4 regions of the Rossellomorea vietnamensis genome follow, and region 2 is predicted to be linked to each of the others. Evidence: riboswitches for the same ligand, from Rfam matches in the RefSeq annotation. Region 2 holds a riboswitch; each other region holds the start of a gene.

Region 1 (7,538 bases), 450 kb from region 2:
CTTGTCTTTGAGGTTGTCTTACATATGCTCCATGATGACTTTCTTTTAGCGGGTATTCAGTCCGTTCTCAATCTGATGATGGTTTATTTTGGGGTGAAAAAATCAGCTGGATCTGATGGAAGGATGTGGAGTGGGCAGATATTCGTTTTGTTCACCCTTTTCCAATTATTGCTTCACACTTTGATCGGCGGCTTCGAATTATCCGTCACCACCTGGTCGTATTTAGTGATGATGATCGGTCTCATCTTTCTTTTAACGGTAAGGAGGAAAACTAAAAGTGAATAAACGAAATTTTGCTCTGGCGATCGTCGCACTGCTGATCGGAATCTTCCTTGTGAATTTGTTCCAGGATCAACAGGAAAAAAAGGCAAAAGAAGAGGCTGCCCAGTTGGCCAAGGAATCCATGGACCTTTCTGATGCCAAGCAGGGACTCACCAAAGGGGATCGTGCACCGGACTTTACCTTATCCACGTTGGAAGGGGAAGAAGTAAAGCTGTCTGACTATCAAGGCAAGAAAGTGATCCTGAATTTCTGGGCCACCTGGTGCCCGCCATGTAAAGCGGAAATGCCCCATATGGAACAGTATTACGAAAAAAACGCGAAAAAAGAGAATGTCGAAATCCTTGCCGTCAATTTGACCTCACAGGATGATGGGGAGAAGGCAGTCCAGCAATTTGTCGACGGCTACGAACTCACTTTCCCCATTCTCATGGATGAGAAAGGGGATATCGGAGACGAGTACCGGGCATTCACGATCCCGACCACTTACATGATCGATACAAACGGCCTCATCCAGCACAAAATCGTCGGCCCCATGAACGAAGAAATGATGGGTAAAATGGTCGGAGGGATGGAATAATGGGAGGGACGGACCTCTGACAGGACGTTTCGTTTTATACGCTATGAGGTATAAGTAACCATAACCCAAAAGGAGGATCAAAATGTTCCACTACACAAAAGACGTTTCAATGAATGTGAAGGATGCCGTATCAGCAGTAGAGGCATCCTTGAAAGAAGAAAGCTTCGGGGTTCTGTGGAATCTTGACCTGGCCGCCAAGCTTCAGGATAAAGGGCTGGATTTTAACGAAGAAGTAGTTGTCCTGGAAGTATGTAATCCCCACGAAGCGAAAAAGGTGCTGGAAGAAAGCATGCTCGTCAGCTATTTCCTGCCTTGTAAAGTGACGGTATACACAGAAAAGGGAACGACGAAGATCGGGATGGCAAAGCCCAGCAAGCTGATTGAAATGGTAGATAACGATGAATTAAAACGATTGGCGTTGGAAATCGAAAATCGCCTGATCGGGTGTTTAGAAAACGTCTGACGATTTGAACCTGTTGCAAAAAGCGGCGGGTTCTTTTTTTGCCTCCCATTAACTCATACTCCTCACAATCTTCTGAATATGATACACTTTTAAAAATACATAGATTCAGGAAGGATGAAAGTGAAATGAAATTCACCACCAAGGTCGTACATAGTCAGCTGAAAGGAACAGAGGAAATCCGTAGTAAGACAACACCGATCTACCAGACGTCTGCTTTTTCTTTTACGTCTCTGGAGGAACTTGAGGGTTTCTATGAAGGGAAGTCTCCTTATCTTTATTCAAGGACGGGTAATCCGAACACGGATGAACTTGGGAAGATGGTGGCAGAACTTGAAGGAGCTCCTGCGGGTGTCGCCACGTCTTCCGGATTGTCGGCAATCCTGGTTGGTATCCTTGCCGTTGTTCAGGCAGGGGACCATATTGTTGCGGCGGAGGATTTATACGGAGGCACTTTCCATATGCTGAAAGAAGAGCTGAAATCATTCGGTATTTCGACCTCCTTTGTCGATTTCACGAGTGAGGAGGAAATCGAGGCAGCACTTACTCCCGACACCAAACTTCTCTACAGTGAGACGGTAACCAATCCATTTATGCGGGTAGAGGATATTTCAAGAATGGTAGCTCTTGCCGAAAAGCATAACCTGAAATCGATGATCGACAATACATTCGCCACACCATTTCTGCGTCAGCCCTACCTTGAAGGAGTCGATCTGGTCGCTCACAGCGCTACGAAGTATATCGGCGGGCATAGCGATATCACAGCGGGGGTCGTAGTCGGAAAAGAAGAGCTTGTGCAAAAGGCAAGAGAGAAGGTCGTCAACATCGGTTCGAACCTAAGTCCATTTGAAGCATGGCTCACATGCCGGGGGGCGAAAACATTGGCACTTCGGGTGGGGACCCAGGCTCAGAACGCGGGAACACTTGCAGATGAACTGCGCAGCAATGAGCAGGTGAAGAGGGTCTATTATCCAACTGATCTATCCGATAAAGGGAATGGGGCGATCGTCACCATCGAACTCGATGCCAGCTGCGATATCAGCACATTCTTCAAGTCCCTTGGATGGATCAAAATCATCCCGTCCCTGGCCGGCGTGGAAACAACGGTTTCCTATCCGCTTGGAACCTCTCATCGTGCCCTTCCGAAAGAAGCGCAGGAAAAACTAGGCATCAACACCCATGTGGTGCGCATATCGTTAGGTATCGAGGATGGGGGAGATATCGTTTCTCAATTCAACGAGGCAATAGCAGCTTCTGTTAAAAAATAAAAAATTCTGAAAATGGTCTTGACGTTGAGGCTGGTTACCCTTTATAATTCATCTCAACGCATGAATTTTTCACATTGACAATTAAATGCTCTTATCCAGAGAGGTGGAGGGACTAGGCCCGATGAAACCCGGCAACCTTCATGTACGCACTGTGCGTCACATGAAAAGGTGCTAATTCCTGCAGGCGATCTGCCTGAAAGATAAGAGGAGGACCCTATTCAATTAGACCCTCTTCTTAGGAAGAGGGTTTTTTATTTTATCCTCTTCTCGCTTCCTAGGTACCTATTCTTCTTCGGTTTTTCAGTATCTTAGTTCAACAGAATCCCAAAACCAAAACAATTAGGAGGAATTCCAAATGACAAAATCATTCGATTTCGACACACTTCTTCTTCACGGCGGCCAGGAGCCGGACCCAACTACAGGCTCAAGGGCGGTACCCATCTATCAAACGACATCCTACGTGTTCGACAACAGCGATCACGCCGCAAAGCTATTCGCCCTTGAAGAACCGGGAAACATCTATACCCGTATCATGAACCCGACAGTCGACGTCCTCGAGAAGCGCCTCGCCCTTTTAGAAGGGGGAATCGGAGCCTTGGGTGTATCATCCGGGATGGCCGCCATTTCTCTTTCCATCCTGAATATAGCCGGTGCAGGGGATGAAATCGTGGCAGCCACCAATCTGTACGGCGGAACGTACAATTTATTCTCTACGACCCTTCCGAAATACGGAATCAAGGTTCATTTCGTCGATCCGACTGATCCAGAGAATTTCCGAAAAGCGATCACGCCGAAAACGAAAGCGGTATTCGCCGAGACGATCGGAAATCCGAGCCTGCACGTCCTGGACATCGAGTCGGTGGCGAAAGTGGCCCATGACCATCATATCCCGCTCATCATCGATAACACATTTGCCACGCCATATGTGTGCAAGCCGATTGAGTGGGGAGCTGACATCGTCATACACTCCGCGACGAAGTGGATCGGCGGCCATGGTACGGCCATTGGTGGAGTCGTCATCGACGGTGGGAAGTTTGATTGGAATCATGAGAAGTTCCCTGGATTTACAGAAGAAGATAGAAGTTATAACGGACTTCGCTACGCACAAGATGTGGGAGCGGCCGCTTTCATCACAAAATTAAGGGTGCAGCTGCTTCGGGATCTCGGGGCGTGCTTAAGTCCACAAAACGCATTTCTGCTGTTGCAGGGACTGGAAACCCTGCATCTCCGCATCGAACGTCACACGGAGAATGCCTTTAAGATTGCGGAACACTTAAATCAGCACAGCGGAGTTGCCTGGGTTTCTTATCCAGGTCTCCCACAGCATCCATCCCACGCTCTTGCTCAAAAATATTTGAAAAATGGAGCGGGATCCATCGTCGTCTTTGGAATCAAAGGGGGCAGGGATTCAGGACGTAAAGTCGTCGACAATATTTCCCTCTGGTCCCATGTTGCCAATGTGGGGGATGCGAAGTCACTGATCATCCATCCAGCCTCCACGACTCATCAGCAATTGAACGATGAGGAAATCCGGGCCACAGGTGTCACCGAGGACCTTGTAAGACTTTCCGTCGGTTTGGAATCTGCGAAGGATTTGATCGAGGATCTGGATCATGCGATTGAAGTGGCTTTAGAAACGTCGAGGGTATAAAAAATAACTGTTTTCACCGGGGGGGCCCATGACCCCAAACAACACCAAAAAAGGAGGTGGAGGAATGGAGAACTCATACTCTTATGAAGTAAGCTCCATTACCGTCCCATCCCTCACCTTAGAGTCAGGCACCACGTTATACAATATAAATCTGGCCTATGAACGGACCGGGAATAAGGACGGTCCCGTCATCCTCGTATGCCATGCCCTCACCGGCACCCATATTGTGAAGGGAACGAGTGAGGATCAGGGCTGGTGGGATGGACTGGTCGGACCAGGATCCTACATTGATACCGATCTATACAATGTGATTGCTTTCAATGTGTTAGGGGGATGTGAAGGAAGTACTGGACCGACGTCCACGGATCTGGAAACCGGAGGACGATACGGCCCGGACTTCCCCCACATTACCATACGGGACATGGTCCACTCCCAATATGAAGCACTCCAACAACTCTCCGTCGAAAGGATTGAAGCGGTGATCGGCGGCTCGCTGGGTGGAATGCAGGCATTGGAGTGGGGGGCCCTGTATCCGACATATATCAATAAGGTATTCGCCCTCGCCGTCTCACCGGCATTGAATGATTACGGTCTCGCCTTCAATCATATCGGGATCACAGCAATTGAAGGGGATCCCGAATTTCAAAATGGCCACTATCCTCACGGTTCCATATTAAAAGGGCTTGAGATTGCCAGGATGGTCGGGATGGTGACCTATCGTACACAGGAGTTGTTTGACAGGCGCTTCCAGCGGGTGAGGACCAATGAGCAGTACAATGTGGAAAGCTATCTTGATTATCAAGGAAAGAAACTGGGAAAGCGATTTGATCCGAACAGCTATCTTACCCTCCTGAAAGCGATGAATACCCATGACATCGGGAGGGGAAGGGGAGGATCGGAAATGGTCGCCGATTCCTATCCGTGCGAGCTGGTCTCGATCAGCTATGAGGGTGATTTGATCTATTCTCCACAGTATTTAAAGGAATTCACACTACAAGTGCCTAAGGGTGAACATTACTTTATCCCGACAGCATTCGGTCATGACGGGTTCCTTGTGGAATTCGAGAAATGGGGAGGGATCATCTCTTCTCATCTGAAAAATCACCAAGATCAAAAAATCGTGACGGGTATGAAATAATCCGCTGCCAATCATAACTCGTCCCCCTCCGGCATATAGTTAGATAAGCAAAGACATCGCACCGCCTAAGCGCGTTTTTGTGTGGTGTCTTTTTTCGTTGGATGGGAAAGTGGACGCTGCTCTCATCCATACCATAAACAAACGACAAGCTGGAGGGGAATATATGGAGTGGACGGGCAGAAAGCTCATCATCACCATCATCATTAGCATGTTGATCGGTGCAGGAGGAATGTATGGCGGCTTGGAGTGGACGGGCAGTTCCGGGTCCGGGGACGAGCTTGCCCAGTTTAACGGCAAAGGGGAGCTGAATGATAAGCTTCACAAGGTGGAAGTCGCGTATGATTTGATCAGTGACAAGTTCTTTCAGGATGTGGACAAGGGACAGCTCGTGGAAGGGGCGATTCAGGGGATGCTGAAGACCCTGGATGATCCGTATTCGGTTTACATGAATGCGGAGACCGCTTCTCAATTCAATGACGCGTTGGATTCCTCTTTTGAAGGGATCGGGGCAGAGGTCACGATCATGGACGGGAAACTGGTCATCGTGGCTCCTTTTAAAAATTCACCTGCAGAAAAAGCCGGTCTGAAACCGAATGACCGCATCATCAAGGTGGATGGAAACAGTATCGACGGGCTGGACCTGTATGAAGCCACGTTGAAGATCAGAGGGAAGAAGGGTACGGAGGTGAAATTGGAGATTACGAGAGAGGGTCTTTCAGATCCGATCGAGGTGTCCGTGAAGCGGGACGATATCCCTGTTGAAACGGTGATTTCCGATGTGAAGGAAGTCGATGGGAAGAAGACGGGCTATATCCAAATTACAACCTTCTCGGAAAATACCGCCGTCGATTTTAAAAAGCAGCTGACAGAACTCGAGAAGAAAAAGGTAGAAGGACTGGTTCTTGACGTAAGGGGTAATCCCGGTGGTCTCCTTTCCAGTGTGGAAGACATCCTCAAACAGTTCGTCACCGAGAAAAAGCCGTATGTGCAAATCCAGGAAAGAAGCGGAGAGGTGCTGAAATCCTTCTCCAACAGTAAGGAAAGAAAAGCGTACCCGGTGGTGGTCCTCATCGATGAGGGCAGTGCGTCGGCATCTGAAATCCTTGCTGGGGCCCTCAGTGAGGCGGAAGGATATCCACTGATCGGGACGAAGAGCTTCGGAAAAGGAACCGTTCAGCAGGCAGTGCCGATGGGAGACGGAAGCAATATCAAGCTCACCATGTTCAAATGGCTGACGCCGAACGGGAATTGGATCCATAAGAAGGGAATCAAACCGGATATCCCGGTCAGACAGCCATCCTACTTCTATGCCCATCCTCTTCAAGTGGAAAAACCAATGGAAGAAGGCACGAACAATGAGCAGGTGAAAAACGCCCAGGAAATGCTTCAAGGATTAGGTTTCACCCTTGATCGGGTCGACGGTTATTTCAGTAAGAAAACGGCTAAAGCCGTCAAGGATTTTCAGATCCAGGAAAGCCTCGACGTCACGGGAGTCATTGATGCGAAAACCGGCGAAAGGCTGCAGGAGGAAATATTTGAAGCGGTGCAGAATGAAAAGAACGATTTGCAGCTGCAGGCAGCCTTGGAGTATATAAACCGTACAGCCAATAAGGATCAGTAAAAAAAAGAGATCTCTCTTCGTGAGAGGTCTCTTTTTTTGTGAGGGCATTTGATTCAATTTCGACTGGATGGAGCGGAGAATCCGCACTTATTCTCTCAATCTATCTATTATAATAATGACCTTCCATTTACTAGAAAGGAGATTGATAGAATGTTTTCAGTTAAAGACAAAGTCGCCATCGTCACAGGCGGTGGACGGGGCCTCGGGAAAGAGATGGCCCTGGCATTGGGAAGGGCTGGTGCGCATGTCGTGATTTGTTCGAGAAACCAGTCGGCGTGTGAAGAAGTGAAGGAAACGTTGATTGGTTCAGGTGTACGGTCACTCGCCATTCCTTGCGATGTGACGCGGAAAGCGGATGTTATACATGTAGTGGAAACGGTGATGAAAGAGTTTGGAAGAATCGATATATTGATCAATAACAGCGGGACGTCCTGGGCCGGTCCATTTGCTGACATCCCTGAAGATAAGTGGGACAAGGTGATGGATGTCAATGTAAAGGGGGCTTTTTTATTTTCCCAGGAAGTGTCCCGGATCATGGTCA
Region 2 (7,538 bases):
GGAGAAAATCGATATGATCGACTATGCCGATCTTATCGTCATCAATAAGTTCGAGCGCAAAGGCTCTGAGGATGCGAGACGCCAGGTACAGAAGCAGTACCAGCGCAGTCATATGCTGTTTGATAAAGATCTGGATGACATGCCTGTGTACGGTACGATTGCCAGCCAGTTCAATGATCCGGGCACAAATGCTTTATTTGCAGCCATCATTGAAACGGTGAACAAGAAGATGGAGCTCGAGTGGAAAACAAGCTTCTCCAAAGACGTCGATGTTGAAAAGCAAAACGTCATCATTCCAAACAATCGCCGTTATTATCTCCGTGAAATTGCGGAAACGGTCCGCAATTATCATAAAAAAGCAGAAGAGCAGGTAAACCTGGCACGCCGTTTGTTCCAGCTTGAAGGGGCAATCGAAGCGGTCAATGAAAAAGAAACGAATGACGGGGTCGTAACGTCCCTTCAAACGTTGAAAGAAGAAGTCGAAAACAAACTGACATCAGAATCGAAACAGATTTTACAAAAATGGGATAACCTCAAAGAAACGTACAGCAAGGATCAATTCATCACAAAGATCCGCGATAATGAGATTGTCACTGAATTAAAGACAAAGAGCTTATCCGGACTCGATATCCCGAAGGTGTCCCTTCCGAAATACAAAGACTACGGTCAAATCTTGGATTGGGTCTATAAAGAGAATGTTCCGGGATCATTCCCTTATACAGCAGGAGTGTTCCCTTTCAAACGAAAAGGGGAAGATCCGAAGCGTCAGTTCGCCGGTGAAGGAACGCCTGAACGGACGAACCGCCGTTTCCACTACCTGTCGAAAGATGATGATGCGAAACGCCTGAGTACGGCTTTTGATTCTGTGACTTTATATGGGGAAGATCCGGATCACCGTCCTGACATTTACGGAAAAGTCGGGGAGAGCGGTGTGAGCATCTGTACGCTGGAAGATATGAAGAAGCTGTATGCCGGGTTTGACTTGTGTGCTCCTTCCACATCCGTGTCCATGACGATCAATGGTCCTGCACCGATCATCCTTGCCATGTATATGAACACGGCGATCGATCAGCAGATCCGCATGAAGGAAGAAGAACTCGGCCGCGTGTTGACGGTGGAAGAGTATGTGGAAGTGAAGGAACAGACCCTTCAAGTCGTCCGCGGAACGGTTCAGGCAGATATTTTAAAAGAAGATCAGGGTCAGAATACGTGTATCTTCTCAACTGAATTCGCCCTGCGCATGATGGGGGATATCCAGCAGTATTTCATCGATCACAAAGTACGGAACTATTACTCTGTATCGATTTCCGGCTATCACATCGCGGAAGCGGGAGCGAATCCGATTTCCCAGCTTGCCTTCACGTTGGCGAACGGTTTCACGTACGTGGAATACTATTTAAGCCGTGGGATGGATATCAATGCCTTTGCGCCAAACCTATCATTCTTCTTCTCGAACGGCCTCGACCCTGAGTATACGGTGATCGGACGTGTCGCACGACGCATCTGGTCGACGGTGATGAGGGATAAATACGGGGCGAATGAACGCAGTCAGAAACTGAAATATCACATCCAGACATCAGGTCGTTCCCTGCATGCCCAGGAAATCGACTTCAATGATATCCGTACGACGCTCCAGGCGTTGATGGCTCTGCAGGACAACTGTAATTCCCTGCATACGAACGCTTATGATGAAGCGATCACGACACCGACGGAGGAATCCGTGCGCCGTGCCATGGCGATCCAGATGATCATCACGAAAGAACACGGATTATCGAAAAATGAAAATCCGCTTCAAGGATCGTTCATCGTAGAAGAGCTGACGGATCTCGTGGAAGAAATGGTCCTCACGGAATTCGACCGCTTAAATGACCGCGGCGGCGTACTCGGATCGATGGAAACCCAGTATCAACGCGGCAAGATCCAAGAGGAATCCATGTTCTACGAAATGAAGAAGCATTCAGGTGAGCTTCCGATCGTGGGAGTGAACACGTACCTGAATCCGAATCCACCATCTGAAGAAGACATGGACAGCATGGAACTGGCACGTGCCACAAAAGAAGAAAAAGAAACACAAATCCATAATCTGCGGGACTTCCAATCACAACACAAAGACGAAACCGAAGAAGCCCTCACCCGCCTGAAACAGGCAGCGGTCGGCGGAGGAAACATCTTCGAACAACTCATGGAAACCGTGAAAGTCGCAAGCCTCGGCCAAATCACACGCGCCCTCTACGAAGTAGGCGGCCAATACCGACGCAACATGTAACAACGAAAAGGAAAATGAGACTACTGTACAAATGCAGTGGTCTCTTTTTTACAAATGGCTTATATTTGATGGTCAGTATGCATAGTATGAATGATGGTGGCATTAAGCTTTTTGGGTCGCGTTTCTCTCATAAAAAATTAAAAAGAAACCACAACAAGTTTAAAAACCCGCCAAACCGTCTATCCTTTATACGAAATCAACCAACTTTTAACATGAACTTAATACTTATAGGGTAAGATATCCTATATAATAAGAATTATCAGACAAGTGAACGGGGAAGTACGATACATACGTTTGGATGTGAGACTGTGAAGACCATTTTACGCTGCATACTATTCATCATCACCATATACGCCGCCATCCTTTTATATCAATTTCAACTCGGTGCCATCCCTTTTTTCCTGCTCTCTTTTTATCTATTTTATGAAGCGTTCCGGGTGATCAAAAACGGTCAGAAAGAAGAGAAGTTAGGAAATGGCAGGCCTTCCTGAAATCAAATGCGAAAAAAATGCGGGAAATACGAGATATGTCTGGCATAAAGTGATTTATATTGTTTATAATGTTGAATATGGTTAAAATTGATAATGGAGAATTTTTGCCCTTTTTTACTCTACTTAGTAGAGTGTGAAATAGAGAAAGGAAGTGCGTAAAGTGAGTCTTAAGCAATTATCCAAAGAAGAATTGCGTCAAACATCATTCATTGAATTGGCACATGAAATTTTAGTAGAGAAAAAGCAAGCGATGGCATTTGAAGAGATCGTTAGCGAAATCAAAGGTTTGCTTGAAATCTCTGATAAAGAGGTTAAGAGCCGTTTACTTCAATTCTACACGGACTTGAATATCGACGGACGTTACATCGCCATGGGGGATAACCGTTGGGGATTAAGAGAATGGTACCCGGTTGATCAAATCGAGGAAGAGACCGTTCCAACGATGAAATCCAGCAAAAAGAAAAAGGCGAAGAAGAAAGACGAAGATCTGGATCTGGATGATTTCGATGATCTGGATGATGAAGATCTGGATTATGATGATCTTGATGATGCGGACGATGATGATGATCTTACGGATGACGACGACGATGTCGATGTGGATGATGCAGACGAGGATCTGGATCTTGATGACGACGAGGAAGAGCTCGAGATCGATGAATTCGACGATGTCGACGATGAAGATGAAGACGAAGAAGATGAATTGGAAGAAGAGGAAGAGAAATAATCTCTCCCGAATCAGTATGGCTCCCGCCAGGCTTTTGGGCCTTTTGGGGGCCTTTTGATTTGCGTGAAATGAGTGAAAATTCTATCCCTTATTCTATGCTTGACTTCTACCTCTTAGGAAGGTAGTATTTTATTTGGGCTCCCTAAAAAGGGACAGATCACGTATATCACGCTCCCCTTACAAGATTGTAAGCGGGGCGTTTTTTGTTTTTATAAGAAGAATGCATTGACATGAACGGGTTGTTGCCAACCTTTCATAAGTGGAGGATCGATTCTTTCAAGACCCCTTCCATTTTTATGTATCTTGATCATAAGAGGCTGTCTTAAAGCTTGAGTATGCAGGTGAATTTATTTTAAGAGAATGGACTTGTCCTTCTTTGAACAAGATAAATTCATGACATACCTACAATAGACACCCTCTACTTTTTTTGAACCAAACTTACTTTGAAGGGGGACATATACATGACTAAGTATATTTTTGTAACAGGCGGCGTAGTGTCGTCACTAGGGAAAGGGATCACAGCAGCGTCCCTTGGAAGACTATTGAAAAACCGTGGAGTGAGCGTCACGATCCAGAAGTTCGATCCATACATCAACGTGGATCCGGGAACGATGAGTCCTTATCAGCACGGTGAAGTATTCGTAACCGATGATGGTGCTGAGACGGATCTGGACCTTGGCCACTACGAGCGTTTCGTTGACATCAACCTGACGAAATACAGCTCTGTGACAACGGGTAAAATCTATTCTACTGTTCTGAAAAAAGAGCGCCGCGGGGATTATCTTGGCGGGACTGTGCAAGTCATCCCGCATATCACAAATGAAATCAAAGAGCGCGTGTACCGTGCCGGCCGCGAAACGAATTCCGATGTCGTGATCACGGAAATCGGTGGAACGGTCGGGGATATCGAATCCCTTCCATTCCTTGAAGCGATCCGCCAGATCAAGAGTGATGTCGGCCGTGACAACGTGATGTACATTCACTGTACGCTGATTCCTTATATCAAAGCGGCGGGCGAAATGAAGACGAAACCGACCCAGCACAGTGTAAAAGAGCTTCGCAGTCTCGGGATCCAGCCAAATGTCATCGTCGTACGTACCGAAATGCCGATGACCCAGGATATGAAAGACAAGATCGCGTTATTCTGTGATATCGATAAACATGCCGTAATCGAAGCGATGGATGCAGATACGCTTTACTCAGTACCACTTGCCCTTCAGGATCAGAAGCTCGATGAAATCACGTGTCAGCACTTGAAGTTGAACTGCCATGAAGCAGACATGACCGAGTGGAATGAGCTGGTTGACCGGGTGAAAAACCTTTCCCGCAAAACAAGGATCGCCCTTGTCGGGAAGTATGTTGAATTACAGGATGCTTATATTTCTGTAGTCGAAGCCCTTCGTCATGCAGGATATCATTTCGACAGCGACATTGAAGTGAGATGGTTGAACTCTGAGCTTGTCGACAACGAAAATGTGGCAGAGAAGCTTGCTGACGTGGATGGAATCCTTGTACCAGGCGGCTTCGGTGACCGCGGTGTCGAAGGAAAGATCGCTGCGACGCAATATGCCCGTGAAAACAAGATTCCTTTCCTTGGAATCTGCCTTGGTATGCAGCTGGCATCTGTTGAATATGCGCGTAATGTCCTTGGACTTGAAGGAGCACACTCGGCTGAGCTGAATCCTGAAACGCCATATCCGGTCATCGACCTTTTACCGGAACAAAAGGATATCGAAGACCTTGGCGGGACCCTTCGTCTCGGACTATACCCATGTAAGCTGACAAAAGGTTCAAAAGCCTATGCAGCCTACGACGGGGAAGTCGTATACGAACGTCACCGTCACCGTTTCGAATTCAACAATCACTACCGAGAGCAAATGGAAAAAGCCGGCTTCATCTTCTCAGGCACAAGCCCGGATGGCCGTCTTGTGGAAATCATCGAGCTGAGCGACCACCCATGGTTCGTCGCATCTCAATTCCACCCGGAATTCACATCACGCCCGACACGCCCGCAGCCTCTATTCAGAGACTTTGTGGAAGCGTCCCTTGCGTATGGTGAGAAATAAGATTTGAATGATAGAGCCCTCCCGGTTTGGGAGGGCTTTTTTATATTGTTGGGTGATCATTTCCGGAGACCCGCCACAGAATTTTTTTAAAAAAGAATATTGACAATATTTCCACATATCGTTAATATAGCGATTATAGCAAAAGCGAACACAACCAATTTCATATTCTCTTATAAAGAGTTGGCAGAGGGACTGGCCCGATGACGCCCGGCAACCTACCGTTTTACGACGGAAAGGTGCTAAGACCTGCAGGAAGCATTTCCTGAGTGATAAGAGCACGTTTATTTATACATAAACCTCTTTTCTCTTGGGAAAAGAGGTTTTTTTATTGAAAAAAATAGAGGGGAACACCCTCGGGAGGAGAAAAGAAAGATGAAAAAAACGGCATCATTACTCGTATTAATCGCACTACTTTTCAGTTTGGCGGCTTGTCAGCCAAAGGTATCACAGGAGGCGGAAGCAGACGGTGGGGAAGCGACTTCCGATCATCCGTTAGCCAATAAAAAAATCGCCCTTATTATGCAAATCAATCTCGGGACATTTTCCGCTCAATACATAGAAGGGGTCAAGGAACAGGTGGAAAAGTTCGGGGGGAAGGTTCAAGTGTTCACTTCGGAAGGGGACCTGGCCAAAATGTCCTCTAACCTGGACGCGGCGATCAACCAGAAATTTGATGGCATTCTGATCGACCATGGAACGAAAGAAGCACTGCAATCAGGGGTGGAAAAGGCGAAAGAACAAAATATTCCGGTTGTTGTATTCGATGCGGATGTGGCATCAAAAGGAGTGACGGTCCTCGAGCAGGGGGACAAACAAATGGCTGAACAAACCTTGACGAAGCTTTCAGCTGAGCTTGGCGGCAAGGGTGAAATCGTAAAGATTTGGGTCGCAGGCTTTGCGCCCATGGAAAGACGTCAGGCGGCATACGAAGAATTTTTAAAGGAAAATCCAGATATCAAAGAGGTCGCGGCATTTGGAGCGGCGAGTCAGAATACAGCGCTGGATACACAGGCTCAGATGGAGGCCATCTTGAAACAATATCCAAACAAAGGGGACATCGATGCTGTCTGGGCAGCGTGGGATGAATTTGCGAAAGGTGCCGTCCGGGCAATCGAAGCGGCGGGGAGAGATGAAATCAAAGTATACGGAATCGACATGAGTGACGAGGATCTTCAGATCATTCAAAAAGACGGCAGCCCATGGGTGGCATCGGCAGCTGTAGATCCGAAAGATATCGGCAGGGTCCAGGTCCGCTTCCTTTATCAAAAGCTGAACGGAAAAAAAACGCCTGAAAAGGTGAAATTGGATCCCGTGTTCATTGAAAAAACTGCTTTACCGAAAGAATCGATTACAACGGATCAATTGAACGAGCATATTGAAGGATGGGGAGCGAGTGAGCAGGGGTATACAGATGAGCTGAAAGAGCTCGAATCTTCGTTCACAAACTAGAAAGGAGTTGGGAGCGATGGCGTCTCCACTATTGACTATGTCGGGTATCAACAAGAGCTTTTCGGGAGTGAAAGCCTTGAAAAATGCTAGATTCGATGTGCGGGAGGGAGAAGTTCATGCCCTGCTGGGAGCGAACGGGGCAGGGAAAAGCACCCTGATGAAAATTTTATCAGGAGCCTATGTCGGGGACAGCGGAGACATCATTCTTCTCTCTGAAAAAAGAGTCTATGAATCTCCGAAGGAAGCCAAGGAACACGGTATTCACTGTGTCTACCAGGAAGTGGATACCGCCATCGTTCCCGAACTCTCGGTGGCGGAAAATATTTGCCTGGATCAATTCTCTCAAAAAGGTTCCCTCTTCATCACTCAAAAAAAGCTGAAAAAAGAAGCAGAGGCGGCAATGAGTAAAATCGGGGCTGAATCGATCCCCCTGCATCAGCCCGCCGCTTCGTTAAGTCTGGCTGAAAAGCAGTTGGTCCTCATTGCCCGTAGCCTTCTCCACAAAGCAAAAGTCCTGATCCTGGATGAACCGACGGCACCAC
Region 3 (7,538 bases), 970 kb from region 2:
TTCCCTGAATGTTTGCGTGCCACAAAGGAAGTCTCATGACCCGCCACTCCCCGTTCAATGGAGAACCCGTTTGCTGCAAGTAAGGTGGTTAAAGTCTCTGAAGCAAAGAACTCTTCGTTTCCGATTTCAGGTTTGTCGTGGATCTGATGGCTGGTCGACACGAGTTTCACAGCCAATTGATCGACTGCAGAGACGATGTTGTTTTTGCGATCGGTAATCACTGCTGGTTGACTCATCTCTTTTCCCTCCTAATGCAATTCACTGACCGGCACGAATGTCGGGATCAGGGAATCTTTGTATGATTTCTTGATATGTTCCGCTACGTCATCTTCCTGATAGAGCTCTACGATCTTTTTATAGGTCTTATTGTCTTTATCTTTTTCCTGTGCCGCGATGATATTGATGAATGGCTTGGATTCCGCCCCTTCGATATAGATGCTGTCATCAACCGGGACGAGTCCTGCTTCCACCGCTACGCCATTATTGATGATCGATGCTGCCACATCCGGCAGTACCCTCGGTGTCTGGGCAGCGACGACCGGTGTGAATTCAAGGTTTTTCGGGTTTTCTTTGATGGCTTCGAGACCTTGTGACTGATCAAATCCTTCTTTCAGTTTGATTAGGCCTGATTCCTCCAATAAGAGAAGGGCACGTCCAAGGTTAGTCGCCTCTTGAGGGACGGCAACTTTACTGCCTTTCGGTAACTCTTCTACTGATTTATATTTTTCCGAATAGATGCCCATCGGCGCGATGATCGTCGAGCCGATCGGTACAAGGTCCAGGTTATGTTCTTCCACGAAAGAATCAAAATACGAAATCGTCTGGAAGGCGTTCAGGTCGATATCCCCATCAGCCAGCGCCTGGTTTGGTCTCACGTAATCGGCAAACTCCACAATCTCAATGTCAATTCCTTCCTTCGCTGCTTTCTCTTTCATATACTCCCAAATCGGCACCCCGGATCCATTCACTCCGACTTTCACGACTTCGTTGTCACCTGAACCGGATGCACTGTTTCCGGAGCAACCGCTCAATAGTAGGGTGAATAATAGAATGGCGATACTTGCTAGACTGATTGATTTTTTCATATTCTTCTCTCCTAACGTCTCCTGATGATTTTTGATAATGTATTTCCTGCCGTCTGAAGTCCCTGTACCATCACGACTAAAATGATGACGGTCACAATCATGACGGATGTTTCGAATCGCTGATATCCGTATGCGATGGCAAGATCCCCAAGTCCACCGCCTCCGACTGCCCCGGCCATGGCTGATGCCCCTACAAGTCCGATCGTCGCGATTGTGATATTCAGGACCAGTGTACTCAGTGCTTCCGGAATGAGGATGCCGAAGATGATCTGCCACGGCCCGGCCCCCATGGACTCCGCCGCTTCGATGACTCCCGGTTCCACTTCAAGGAGCGAGCTCTCTACCAATCTCGCAATATACGGTGCCGCAAATACTACAAGCGGGACGACGGCTGCCGCCGTGCCGATTGACGTGCCCACTACCAATCTTGTAAAGGGGATGATCGCCACCATCAAGATGATGAACGGGATCGACCGAAACACGTTGATAATGCTGCTGAGTACTGAAAAGACGGCTTTATGTTCAAGTAAGTGCCCCTTCCTCGTCACCACAACGATGATGCCGAGGGGAAGCCCGATCAACGTGGCGAATAAAAGGGAGAATGACACCATCGCCACGGTATCCCATGTCGCTTCAATAATTCTTGGCCAGAATAATTCCCAGTTAACTTGCACGCTTCTCCACCTCGCTTACGAATAATCTGTTTCTCCAATATTCCAGGATTTCTTCCGTTTCGTTCTTGCTGCCGATGATCTGTACGATGAGATTCCCGAACGGCTTGCCCTGTAGTTCCGTGATCTGTCCGAATAATACATTGATATGGGCATTGAATGTCTTTGCCGTTTCGGAAAGGATCGGCGTTCCCGTCGAATCCCCCTTGAAAATAAGGCGGCAGATACGCCCTTCCTTGCTGTCATTTAATTTATCAAGAACCGATGCCGGCAGCTGATCATTCATGACACTCTTCACAAAGTTTCTCGTCGTCGAGGTCTGGGGGTTGGAGAAGATATCGAAGACGCTTCCCTCTTCCACGATTTCTCCATTTTCCATCACCGCGACCTTGTCACAGATTTCCCGGATGACCCCCATTTCGTGGGTGATCATCACGATCGTAATGCCATACTCCGCGTTGATTCTCTTTAATAAATTGAGAATCGATTCCGTCGTCTGAGGATCCAGTGCCGATGTGGCTTCATCACAGAGCAGAATCGAAGGCGACGTCGCCAGTGCCCTTGCTATCCCTACCCTTTGCTTCTGCCCTCCTGACAGTTCATCGGGATAATGCTTCGCTTTATCTTCAAGTCCGACAAACGCGAGCAATTCCTTTACTCTCTCGTTGATTTTATCTTTCGGCCATTTTGCCAGTTTCAGAGGGTAGGCGATATTCCCTGCTACCGTCCGGGATTGAAACAAATTGAAATGCTGAAAGATCATCCCGATGCGGTGCCGCTCTTTCCTCAGATCGATGGCCGACTGATCCTTCAGGCTGCGACCCTCTATGAAAATATCACCCGAAGATGGTTTCTCTAAAAAATTGAGACAGCGGACAAGCGTGCTTTTCCCCGCTCCACTGAATCCGATCACCCCATAAATCTCTCCCTTCTCCACTTCAAAGGAAACATCCCTCAAAGCAGTGAATGGGCCATCCTTCGTCTCGAATACTTTCGTAACATTCTGAACTCTGATCATACAGAACTTGCTCCTTTCGTTATGTATTCTTCTCGGTGCCTGGGTTATAAGGACATGGGTGAAAATAAAAAGTGCCCCTCTTCATAAGAAGAGAGGCACAAATATGTATATGTCCCGCTCTTCTCATCTTTCAAGTCATATGACTTGATGGAATTGGCACGGTATTCATTAAGAACCCGTTGCCGAGGTATCGCAGGGCCAGTCCCTCCACCTCTCTGGATAAGAAGATAACGCTTTATTAAGTTAAAGTTATGATGCGTTTCTGCATTAGGGTAATGGTAAAGGATTTTAGCTGGGTTGTCAATCCTGTTTTTCAATATATTTCATTATGGAGGGCAAACCGGAGACGGTTCTTACTCTATTTTTTGGCTTTAAGAGAAATTGAGATTACTTGAAAGGAGAAGGTAGAAACGGAATCGGACCCACTTTACGATCAAGGATATAAGCGGAGGTTTTCCGGTTACATTCAGTTTGGAACTAGATTTGAGGGAAAATAAGCGGAGGTTTTCCGCTTACACACAGAAAAATCACCTCATATTGTATTTCTTGAGTCAATAGGCGGAATTTTTCCGTCTATTTCAGCTTTTTTTTAAAGTAATGACGAATTAAGCGGAATTTTTCCGTCTATTGATTAGCTCTGGTGCTTACCCGGATCTCACTAACGATAATTGTGCTAGTTATCTTAACAGGCTGTCTACTATATTCACTCATAAAGGAGCGACCAAATATTATCTATATCGTACTTTTCCAGGTCATCGCCTACCCCATAAACAACTGTGCTATACTAAAAGAAAAAATATTCAGACTTTTCAAAGGGGCCAATTACATGAAACCAAACATTATCGACATAGTCCAATCCCAGGTCATCGCTTCCATCAAGGATGAAAAGGACCTCGACAAAGCCATACAGTCAAACGCCAACATCGTGTTCATCCTTACAGGCAATTTAATTACGATGAACGGATATCTGAAAAAGCTGAAGGACGCCGGTAAAACCACGTTTATCCATATTGATTTCATCGATGGGCTGTCCAATACGAAGAGTGCCATTAAATACATAGCAGAAATTTGGAAACCGGCTGGTATCATTACGACAAGGAGCAACCTGATCAAGTATGCGAAGGAAGAAGGCTTGATGACGATTCAGCGTCTCTTTTTGATCGACCGGAATGCCCTTGATAAGGGAATTGAAATCTCCCATAACTGCAAGCCCGATGCCATTGAAGTGCTTCCTGGTCTGATGCCTTCTATTATTGATAAACTCACGACTATGACAACCCTGCCCATCATCGCTGGTGGCTTGATCAGTAATAAGCAGGATATTCTGAATGGGTTGAGTGCCGGCGCCCTCGCCATTTCTTCCGGGGATCCGAAGCTTTGGAATTTGGATGTTTGACTAGAAAGGACTGGAACTCATCTGAGTTCCAGTCCTTTTAGGTCCCTACCTTTTTTTCTGCATCATCATCTTTTCTTTTTTTCCCGATCCACGGGAGGCGAACTCGTACGATCGTGATCTCCCGCTCTTCAAAGATGTTTCCAATTTTCGTAATAATGAAGGTTACCAGTGTGGCAAAGATGACGAGGGAATAAAATCCAGCTCCAATGCCGATGCCGACTCCCCCCACGTAAAAAATCATGGCTGCTGAAGTGAGTCCTTTCACCCTCAACCCGTCCTTCAGGATCACGCCTGCCCCAAGGAATCCCAGACCGGATACGATCTGAGCGGCAAGACGGAATGGATCCATCATCTTACCACTACCCGGTTGACTGAGCATCTCGGCCCCTTGAATCGAGACAATCGTGATCAACGTACAAGCCACTGATACATATGTGTATGTTTTTAAACCAGCGGGCTTATTTTTGGATGTCCGGTCCCACCCTATGATGAATCCTAATATTGCGCTCACGACAATCCGGAAATAGATATCATGCTGCCAGAAGAATCTCGTTACTTCATCCATGTAATGCCCCATGACCTCTTCCTCCTTAAATGAAAAAAAGACCGCGCCACAAAACGAATACATGATTTCTCCACAGTATTGTGAAAAAAATCAAACCATTCGCTTCACAGGGGATCTCTTTTACTCTTCCTATCAAGCTTCATCTTATTCCTTTCATCATACACCAATTCCCGCTTCATTTCAACGATATATCTAAAAATTCTAAATATACACTAAATTAAACCTAAATGCCCATTTCCTCTAGCTTGGGTACATTGTATGATGGACTTAAACAGTGAATAAAGTGGGTAGAGATGAGGAGAACCCTATGTCAATCGCGTGTACGGTCATCGTGCACTCCATTGCCATGGGGTTCTTTTCTTTTTTACATAAACAATAGAAAAAGGAGGAAATGATGTTGAAAACCAACTCAATAACCCGGATAGCCACCCTTCTTGTTTTAGTTATCACAGGATTGTTATTACTTCAGTTTCACAATGCAAGTGCGCAAGAAACCAACCCGCCCCTTATCATTACGGAAATCGTAACCAAATCTGCAGGGTCAGGACAGCCCTATGAGTACGTCGAAATCTATAATACCACCTCAGAAGCCATCAACCTGCAAGACTATCAGCTTCAATACTTCACAAGTAACTTCTCAAGCCCTGCCAACCGCTGGCCCATCGAAGATAAAATCATCCAGCCGAAAGATTCCCTCGTCCTTTGGTTAAAGAAATTAGCCTATCCTGATGTACCCCTTTGGGACTTCAACTCCAATTATGAGATGAACCTCACGCCCGAGGATGTATACGAAGTCAAGCTGACCTCAACTGGTCAGGGCTTGCATGACAGCAGCCTGCGTCAGGTAGGAATTGCGGACGCCGATGGCACGATCCTCAGCACCGCTCTCATCAATGATGGCGAAGTAGATGGCATCACGAACCGGAGCATCACCTATCAGGCTACCAGCTCTGCCGCGATGACCAAGCTTAACAATGATGAACAGCCGACTCCAGGCGTCGTTCTGACCGGACAGGTAGCTGGCACTGCGACACCTACAAACCTGACCGCAACTCCAGCCAACCAGTCGGTTACCCTTGAGTGGGAAGCGACGGAGGGTGCCGTTTCCTATCAAATCTACCAATCTGATGGATCGATCACTTCTACGGACGATGCCACATCAATCTTAAACGGGTTGGAAAATGGAAAGGCCTATACGTTCAGGGTGACATCCGTGGACGCAGAAGGAAATGAATCCCCGGCAACAAAAGAAGTCCGGGCCGTCCCACAGGAAATTGTGGATAGTGAAGCCCCATCCACTCCAACTGGATTAAAAGCAACTCCAGGCAAGGATCATGTCAAGTTGCTTTGGAATGCCAATCCTGACAGTGATCTTGCCGGATACCGCATCTACATCAACGGGACGCTTTACGGGACCGCCCCTGCTGACCAAAAGAGCATCGACGTATCCCCTCTGGAATTGAACAGGGAGTACTCATTCAAAGTAACGGCAATCGACCAAGTCGGAAACGAATCGAAACCGACCAAACCACTCGTCACAGGTCCGAGTGAAAATGTCCCGATACCAAACCTGCTGATCACGGAATTGATTCCGAATACAGATAACTATGCAGGTTATGATGCATTTGAATACTTAGAGCTTTATAACAACAGCCCCGACCCAATCGATTTAAAAGGATATCGGTTCGCGTCCTACAACTGGGATGAAGAAATCGGGGACACTCATATCTTAAAGCCTTGGGATACGGTGGTGATCTGGACCAGAAACACTGCCATCAGCCCTATCTCCCTTGAAGCGTTCAACTATAACTATTTTTATGGGTACAAGAGTAAGTATCTTCAGGAAGAGGATACCATCGTCCTCGGTGATATCGCCGGCCTGGTCAATGGCGGCAATACGCTGACCGTTTACGACCCTGATGGACGCGAAGTCGTAAGGGCCGATTATTCAGGAGAGGATGTTTCCCTGAAACAAACCGTCACCTATTCCTATCCAAAGGATAATACCCGGACGATGGAAAAATTGGCCGCGGGTCAAAGTCCGACACCGGGATGGGTCATTGAAGATCAAGCACCGGATCGTCCCGTGGCAGATCAGGAACCACCGCAAACACCGACCAACGTGGATGCCACTGCAGGCAACGGAGAAGCCGTTTTAACATGGGATGCTTCCAGTGAAACCGATCTGTACCGCTATCACATTTACAAAGATGGAGAACTTGAATATTCCGTCGATCCATCACAGACAGACTTTACTCTTTATACATTAGCGGGTAATCAAACATACACGTTACAGGTAAGTGCAGAGGATACATCAGGGAATGTGTCGGAGAAATCAGATCCCGTAAGCGTCAGACCTGATCACCAGCTCATCACCCAGGTGGAACGTTCCCAGCATGAGAAGGACCCCGCCTACCAGGACCTGTGGGATATCAGTACCGACGGCCCGGTGATCGCCGGACTATCAGAAGGGCTCGTTCCACAAGGATTGACCTATTACAAGAAAAAAGACTGGCTCATTACCATCGGCTACGTGGATGATGGGATCCGACCGGGTACTATAACCATTACAGATCGCACAACTGGACAATTAGTGAAATCCGTTGTCCTCTACAATACGGACGGCACACCGTATACCGGACACGCAGGCGGAGTGACCGTCAGTCGTGATCACGGTTGGGTGGCCTCAGAGAATCACTTATTCAGCTTCGATTTAAGCGACCTGGTCAATGCACCAAACAACGGGGAAATCCAGTTCACCAAGCAGATCCCCATCCCCGTCGAAGCGGCATACACCGTTTAT
Region 4 (7,538 bases), 1.8 Mb from region 2:
TCGCCTCTTTTATCCGTTCATTTGTCGTTAAAAGACCGACCCGTACATACCCTTCTCCATATTCGCCAAATCCTACACCTGGAGCAACGGCCACTTTGACTTTTTCAAGTAAATAGGTTGAGAACTCAACAGATGTGAATCCTTCCGGCACCTTTAGCCAGGCAAAGAAAGAACCTTGAGGAGCTTTTACATCCCACCCAATTCCCTGTAGACCCGAGATCAGGAGATGTCTCCGTTCTTCATATGTGGCAACCAGTTCGGTTACGCAATCCTGGGAACTCAATAAAGCCGTAGTGGCTGCTTCTTGAACCGCTCCGAACAGGCTTACGTAAAGGTGATCCTGGAGGAGATTGATCGCTTCAATGACACTTTTATTCCCAACGGCAAAACCGACTCTCCAGCCTGCCATATTATAGGTCTTCGATAATGTATATATCTCAATCCCGACATCCTTGGCACCATCCGTCTCAAGAAAGCTCACAGGCTTCTGTCCATCGAAACCGATCGCCCCATAAGCAAAGTCATGCACCACACAAATGTCATGCTTTGACGCAAGTTCCACAGTATCCTCGAAAAAGGATATTGTTGCGGTTGCACCCGTTGGATTATTGGGGTAGTTAAGGAACATTAATTTCGCCCTTTCCCATTCTTCACGGGAATGGACACGATAATCCGGGAGAAACCCATTTTCCTCTTTCAACGGCATCTTGATCATACTGGCTTCTGCCAATGCGACCCCCGATACATAGTCCGGATAACCGGGATCCGGGACAAATACCCCATCCCCGGGGTTCAATAAACATTGAGGAATCTCCACTAATCCTGCTTTTCCTCCGAAGAGAACCGCTACTTCGGTTTCGGGATCTACTTCTACTCCGTATTCCCGCAAATAGAAAGCTGCAATCGCCTCTTTAAAGCTCGATAAACCGCGAAACGGAGGATATTTATGATTAGAAGAGGATTGAGCCGCTTCTGTTAATTTTTCCACAATATGTGGGGGGGTCGGCTGATCCGGATTTCCCTGCCCCAAATTAATGACATCATGCCCCTCATTCACAACCGCATTCACAGTTCCTGCAAGGGAAGCGAAAAATTGTTCCGGTAATGATTCCAATCGTTTTGCTTTTTCAAAGTGTTTCATCCATTCACCCACTCATTTTTTTGAAAATTAATTACTTTCAAATTCTAGTCACAAATGATATAACGGAACATAAAGAATGTAAAGGAATAAATGACAAAAAGTACATAACGAGGTGATGGTAATGATTCAAAAGGTTGGTCTCGCCCAGATGGATATTATGTTTGGGAATCCTGAAGAAAACAAGTTGAAAGTGGAACAGTGGGTCAAAAAAGCAAAGGAAGAGGGATGCGGTACCGTCGTCCTTCCAGAGCTGTGGACGACAGGTTATGATCTTACACGGATAGATGAAATCGCAGATAAAGAAGCCGAAGACTCTTCCTCCTTCCTGACTTCCCTTTCAAAAAAATATTCCATTCATATCGTTGGTGGTTCTGTTGCCAATAAATCAAATGACGGGGTAAGAAATACACTTTTGGTGGCGGATGCTAATGGGGCGTTGGTGAAACGGTATTCAAAGCTTCACTTATTCAAACTAATGAATGAACATCATTATTTACTTCCTGGACAGGAAGACGGGTCGTTCTCTCTTGATGATACGATGATGGCAGGACTCATTTGTTACGATATCCGTTTCCCTGAATGGTTCAGGAAACATGTGATGATGGGAGCGAAGATTGTCTTTGTGGTGGCTGAATGGCCGGCTGCAAGAATAGATCACTGGCAGACCCTCTTAAGGGCACGTGCGATTGAAAATCAATGCTTTGTGATTGCATGCAACCGTGTGGGGAGTGACCCAGACAATGAATTTGGCGGCTCCTCCCTTATCATCGATCCGTGGGGGGAAATCCTTGCCAAAGGAACCCAAAGTGAACAGTTGGTCGCTGCTGAAATCAATTTGCAGGAAGTGGAAAAGGTCCGTAAACAAATTCCGATCTTTCAAGACCGGAGACCAAATTTTTATTAGAAAATATTAAAAAACCGTTGACATGGAAAATACTTCAATGGTACCATTCAATTCAAATGAACATTCAGAATTTTAATTAAATAAGATATACGCAACTCTTATCAAGAGCTGGCTGAGGGATTTGGCCCTATGAAGCCCAGCAACCGACCATAATACCGTTGTAAAACGGGGCGCTGTATGCGCCGGATGATCAATCCAGTAAGGCACGGTGCTAATTCCAACAGAAAGATCATCTTTCTGGGAGATAAGAGGCGAAGAAGATGACTCTTCAAGCCTCTTTCGAACATGGAAAGAGGCTTTTCTTATGCCGCGGAAAAGCCTCCCTAACACCTTTTCTTTTAGAAGGGTGCACTAAAAGGAGGAACGAAAATGGCAATCACTAAGCTCAATACGTATCAACCACTGACGGAACAGTCGGCCATCTCTATGGCAGTGAATGTAGGAATCTTTGAAGACGGTTCACTTTTAACTTGTGAAGAAATCGGAGATGGAAACCTTAATCTCGTTTTTCATGTCGTTGAAAGGGATTCAGGTAAAGGAATCATCATCAAGCAAGCCCTCCCCTATGCAAAGGTTGTAGGTGAAAGCTGGCCACTTACCATCGAACGGGCAAGGATTGAAGCGGGTGCCTTAAACCTTCAGCGATCATTTGTAGGCGATCTCGTACCGGAAGTGTATCATTCTGATCCATCCCTTGCCGTCACGGTGATGGAGGATTTAAGCAGCCTCACCATCGCACGTGCCGGCCTGATCAATGGGAATAAGTACCCCCGGTTATCAGATGACATTGGTACATTTCTTGCAAATACACTGTATTTCACATCTGATTATGCCCTTCATCCATTTAGGAAAAAGGAGTATGTGAAGGAATTTTCCAATCCTGAGCTATGCAAAATCACAGAGGACCTGGTATTCACGGATCCTTTCTTCAACAGTGAAACAAATGAGTTTGAGGAGGAATTATCCGGGGATGTGCAGCAATTATGGGATGATTTCACTGTAAAGCTCGAGGTGGCGAAGCTTAAAAAGAGTTTCCTTACCGAAGGGGAAGCCCTGCTTCATGGAGACCTCCACACGGGCAGTATCTTTGTGGATGACCAACACACAAAAGTCATTGACCCGGAATTTGCTTTTTATGGGCCGATCGGTTTCGATATCGGTCAGTTTATTGCAAACCTTATTTTCCAAGTGATTGCGAGTCCAGGTGAAAAGGAACCCATCCTACACCATATCGAAAATACTTGGAACGTCTTCTCAGCTACGTTCTCCAAACATTGGAAGGAAAGTGGTGACGCCTATACGAAGGTGAATGGGTACCTTGAGTATGTATTGGAGAAGAGTTTTCAGGACAGCATCGGGTTTGCAGGATGCGAGTGCATAAGAAGGACGATCGGTCTTGCACATGTGGATGACCTCGAGAGCATCGAAGATAAAGAACAAAGATTAAAGGCCAAGCGGGCATGCCTTAACCTTGGAAAAAAGCTGATTGTAAATCGGAAACACATTCTTTCCATTGAAGAGCTTCTGACTTTAGTACGGTCATATTCTGAATAATTAAAGGAGATACTCATGACACATACACCGACCATTCCAACTTCACTCGAGTGGCATGAAGATCATTTACTGATTCTTAATCAACAAAAGCTGCCGAACACTGTGGAATATTTGACGCTAACGAACATTACAGACTATTACAACGCCATCGTCTCTCTCAAAGTGAGAGGTGCACCGGCAATAGGGATCACAGCCGCCTATGGATTGGCACATGCTGCTTCCCATTATGAAACAGACAATCTAACAGAATTCACTCACCTATTCAGGAGGGATAAAGATTACCTAGCCGATTCAAGACCGACAGCAGTCAACCTGGTCTGGGCATTGAATCGGTTGGAACAAGTTCTGGCCCATGCACAATCCGTTAATGAAGCCAAGACCAATCTGCTTCATTCAGCCATCCAGATCCATACGGAGGATGAAGAAGTATGCAGGATGATCGGTGAATACGCATTGGATGTATTGGATGACAAGAGGAGGATCATGACCATCTGTAATGCGGGATCCATTGCCACGAGTAAATATGGAACGGCACTTGCTCCCTTTCACTTAGGCAGGGAAAGGGGAATAGGGTTTCAAGTATTCGCCTGTGAAACACGCCCCGTCCTTCAGGGCGCACGACTCACTGCCTGGGAGCTTCAGCAATCCGGTGTCGACGTGACCCTCATTACTGACAGCATGGCCGCTCATACAATAAAGGAAAAGGGTGTGGAAGCCGTGATCGTAGGAGCCGACCGAATTTCTGCCAATGGGGATACCGCAAACAAAATCGGAACCTCCATGCTTGCAATCCTATGCCACCATTACCATATACCATTCTACGTGGCTGCCCCTTCTTCGACATTCGACCTCTCCTCAAGAACCGGTGATGATATCCCGATTGAAGAAAGAGGACCAGACGAAATCACGACGATGGGTGGCACTATGATCGCACCCGAACACGTCCATGTTTATAATCCCGCTTTTGATGTGACTTCTCATGAATTGATTTCCGGCATCATCACTGAAAAGGGTGTGCTGTATCCTCATTTTCAAGAAAGCATTCAACAGACTATAAACCTGGCATAATTATGTTGAAAGAGAAGGATGACCATCCTTCTCTTTCCTCTTTTATTCTGATAGTTTTGTAGATGCCCACATTTCCTTTGGATTCACCTCATAAATGCCGTTTTCCCGATACATGAACTGATGGATGATGAACTCTCTCCTCAAGGTGGCGAAATCTTCATGGAATTGCAGGATGTACTCATTCAGCTCTTTTTCCTTATACTTTTCCCCCACCTTCAGACCTTCCACGAGGTGTTCAAGAATGAATAGTTTTTTCTTTTGTTGGGCGGGAATACTTTTGATGCGTCCATTTTTCTCCAGAAAATTGTTCTTCACCTTCTGTTTTTCTTTCACTAACTTCTCTGACATTGTCCTGTCCCCTTTCTCTTCTTGAGCAAACCTGTGCAGAACGTCCCCGTGATGACTTAGTACTTTTTTATTCAAATGGTAGTAAACCGTGTTTTTCTCTTTCCGCGAATAAACAAGATTGCACTCTTTCAGTTTCGTCAAATGATGGGAGATCGTTGGCGCAGTAAGTCCGAGCTTTCCGGCTATGGCCCCTACGTGCAAACTCTCTTCTGCCAATAAGTAAACGATCTTGATGCGGGTCGCGTCCCCCATCGTTTTATGAAACGCGATTTGTTTGCTTAATTGCACCCTTCCACCTCCTATCTATTTAGATTATCATCTAATTAGATAATAATCTAAATAGAGAAAATGAGCAACTGTTATTTTCAGAATTTTCCCCCTGCATGATCGTTTCGTGAACCCAAAATAAAAAACAGGCATTCTCCACATGGAAAATGCCTGTTCCTATTATCTTTCTAATAAGAGTAACGTTTCTTTCTTGTCTATTTGCTTACCTGCATAACCGGTGAGTGTCTTATTTTTCCCAATGACACGGTGGCAAGGGATGATGACGGGAAAACGGTTCGCTTTATTTGCCTGCCCCACAGCCCGGACCGCTTTCGGTCTTTGAATGGCTTGTGCTACATCCTGATATGACCAGGTTTCACCATAGGGTATTTCCTTGAGAATATTCCATACTTCCTTTTGAAACACGGTTCCTTCTATTTTCAATGGAAGATCAAATGTTCTTCTATCACCCCTGAAAAACTCCAGTATCTGTTCCTTTGCTCTATTCAAAATGGGATGATCCGTTTCGATGCACTCTTCTTCTTCAACAAACTGTACAGAAAGCAATTGAGTGGGATCGGCCGTAAGCTTCAAATTCCCAATGGGGCTGTCGATTACAATCGTATGAATGTTCATATTACAGGACTCCTTTATGATTTAGGCAGATAGATATGGAAAACGGTCCCTTCTCCAACGATGCTTTCAACTTGGACGCTGCCTTTATGTTCTTTAATAATCTTAAAGCTTACCATAAGTCCAAGTCCAGTCCCTCTTTCTTTTGTTGTATAAAAAGGTTCGCCGAGCTTCTTGATTTTATCCTTTGAGATTCCGCCTCCCTGGTCTTTAATCTCGATATGGATCAACCCGTCCTCAGTCTCCCCGATGCTGATGGAAATCACCCCTCCATCCGACATGACTTCAATCGCATTCTTAATGACATTGATGAAAACCTGTTTTAACTGGTTGGGTTCAGCTACTATGGTCGGAAGGTCTTCCTGATACCTTTCCTCATACTGAACATTATGCATGACGGCCTGTGCACTCAGTAATTCCACCGTATCCTTCATGATCCTGATTAAATTCGTTTCCTGGTATTGGATCGCCTGAGGTTTGGCCAACACGAGAAACTCCGTGATGATTGACTCAATACGCTGGAATTCAGAAGTGATCACATTAAAATACATTTCATGATCTTTGCCGACGCTGTTCTCAAGCAGTTGGATGAATCCTTTAAGTGCAGTCATCGGGTTTCTGATCTCATGGGCAATCCCTGCGGCAAGCTCCCCTACCACACTTAATGTGTCAGATTTCCTCAGTTGTTCCTGCATTTCGATTTGATCGGTGATGTCACGGATGATGGTCAAGTTCAGGTTAGAGAGCAAATTGTATTTTGACGATAATTCAACATATTGAAGCCTGTCCCTGGAGGATGTCAGCGTTTGTAAAAACGTTGCCTGACCTTCCTCCTTCAATTGATGCAGATAATCCTCATAGGCTTCTTCACCCGGCTCAATATTCAATATTTCGCGTACATCTTTACCTATGAGCTGATCTTTATCCAACTTAATGATGTTACTCACTTCAGGATTCGCATCTACGACGACATAATTGTGATTGGTCAGAAGCAGCCCGTCCAATGAACCTTCGAATATCTTCCGAAACCTTTCCTCACTCTCCCGCAGTTCCTTCTCCATTTGATATCGTTCACTGACATTACGGAATATGGTCATATTATAACCATCAACGGAATGAAGCTTGGACGTGAATTCCAGATGTTTGAGCTGATTGTTCGGCATGAGGAACAACACCTCATCCCTTACAGCCCCGCTTCTATATAACTGTTCCATGACCAAATCAAACTTCTGGCTTTCCAAGGGATAAACGAAGTCCCTGATTTTTTTGGAAAGGAGCTCGGAAAGTGTGCACTCGAATATCTTCAATGCTGAAGAGTTCGCTTTAAGGACCCTTCCGTCTTGATCCCATAGGACAATGGCGTCAATCGCTTCTTCAAACAACCCTTTGAACAATTCCTCATTACGCTTCAGCTGGATCTCCATCTGCCTTTTTTCCGTTACATCTCTGAGAATGGCCATGTGAAGTTTATGATGAACGTATGGACTTGTCGTAAATTCCACGATTGAAATACTTTGTGATTTCTTGATCGGAATTTCACCACGGGCTTTCTTATTTTGAGAAATCAATTCTTTGATTTTATCAACCTTATAATGGGCATTTTCGGGAATGAAGGAACTGATA

The links. Region 2 has a riboswitch for S-adenosylmethionine ahead of N5C46_RS15535 (sugar ABC transporter substrate-binding protein). Riboswitches for the same ligand answer to the same signal wherever they lie in the genome.
Region 1: another riboswitch for S-adenosylmethionine. It lies ahead of N5C46_RS17600 (O-acetylhomoserine aminocarboxypropyltransferase/cysteine synthase family protein); the one in region 2 lies ahead of N5C46_RS15535 (sugar ABC transporter substrate-binding protein).
Region 3: another riboswitch for S-adenosylmethionine. It lies ahead of N5C46_RS20310 (methionine ABC transporter ATP-binding protein); the one in region 2 lies ahead of N5C46_RS15535 (sugar ABC transporter substrate-binding protein).
Region 4: another riboswitch for S-adenosylmethionine. It lies ahead of mtnK (S-methyl-5-thioribose kinase); the one in region 2 lies ahead of N5C46_RS15535 (sugar ABC transporter substrate-binding protein).

What each region holds. Positions count from the first base shown of each region.
Region 1 is NZ_CP104558.1:3,448,060-3,455,597, forward strand. It holds gene N5C46_RS17580 (hypothetical protein) at 1-285, shown strand, start outside; gene N5C46_RS17585 (peroxiredoxin family protein) at 278-859, shown strand; gene N5C46_RS17590 (DUF302 domain-containing protein) at 942-1,322, shown strand; gene N5C46_RS17595 (trans-sulfuration enzyme family protein) at 1,448-2,587, shown strand; SAM riboswitch class I at 2,676-2,794, shown strand; gene N5C46_RS17600 (O-acetylhomoserine aminocarboxypropyltransferase/cysteine synthase family protein) at 2,943-4,238, shown strand; gene metX (homoserine O-acetyltransferase MetX) at 4,303-5,376, shown strand; gene N5C46_RS17610 (S41 family peptidase) at 5,540-6,997, shown strand; gene N5C46_RS17615 (glucose 1-dehydrogenase) at 7,148-7,538, shown strand, end outside.
Region 2 is NZ_CP104558.1:2,996,181-3,003,718, forward strand. It holds gene icmF (fused isobutyryl-CoA mutase/GTPase IcmF) at 1-2,266, shown strand, start outside; gene N5C46_RS15520 (hypothetical protein) at 2,575-2,757, shown strand; gene rpoE (DNA-directed RNA polymerase subunit delta) at 2,918-3,481, shown strand; gene N5C46_RS15530 (CTP synthase) at 3,943-5,547, shown strand; SAM riboswitch class I at 5,715-5,823, shown strand; gene N5C46_RS15535 (sugar ABC transporter substrate-binding protein) at 5,920-6,996, shown strand; gene N5C46_RS15540 (sugar ABC transporter ATP-binding protein) at 7,013-7,538, shown strand, end outside.
Region 3 is NZ_CP104558.1:3,965,341-3,972,878, reverse strand. It holds gene N5C46_RS20325 (M20 family metallopeptidase) at 1-236, opposite strand, end outside; gene N5C46_RS20320 (MetQ/NlpA family ABC transporter substrate-binding protein) at 249-1,085, opposite strand; gene N5C46_RS20315 (methionine ABC transporter permease) at 1,097-1,696, opposite strand; gene N5C46_RS20310 (methionine ABC transporter ATP-binding protein) at 1,749-2,774, opposite strand; SAM riboswitch class I at 2,895-3,000, opposite strand; gene N5C46_RS20305 (glycerol-3-phosphate responsive antiterminator) at 3,601-4,170, shown strand; gene N5C46_RS20300 (MgtC/SapB family protein) at 4,208-4,747, opposite strand; gene N5C46_RS20295 (lamin tail domain-containing protein) at 5,130-7,538, shown strand, end outside.
Region 4 is NZ_CP104558.1:1,182,646-1,190,183, forward strand. It holds gene N5C46_RS06105 (pyridoxal phosphate-dependent aminotransferase) at 1-1,141, opposite strand, end outside; gene N5C46_RS06110 (carbon-nitrogen family hydrolase) at 1,263-2,045, shown strand; SAM riboswitch class I at 2,141-2,296, shown strand; gene mtnK (S-methyl-5-thioribose kinase) at 2,415-3,599, shown strand; gene mtnA (S-methyl-5-thioribose-1-phosphate isomerase) at 3,615-4,667, shown strand; gene N5C46_RS06125 (DUF2087 domain-containing protein) at 4,710-5,303, opposite strand; gene N5C46_RS06130 (methylated-DNA--[protein]-cysteine S-methyltransferase) at 5,463-5,918, opposite strand; gene N5C46_RS06135 (PAS domain S-box protein) at 5,933-7,538, opposite strand, start outside.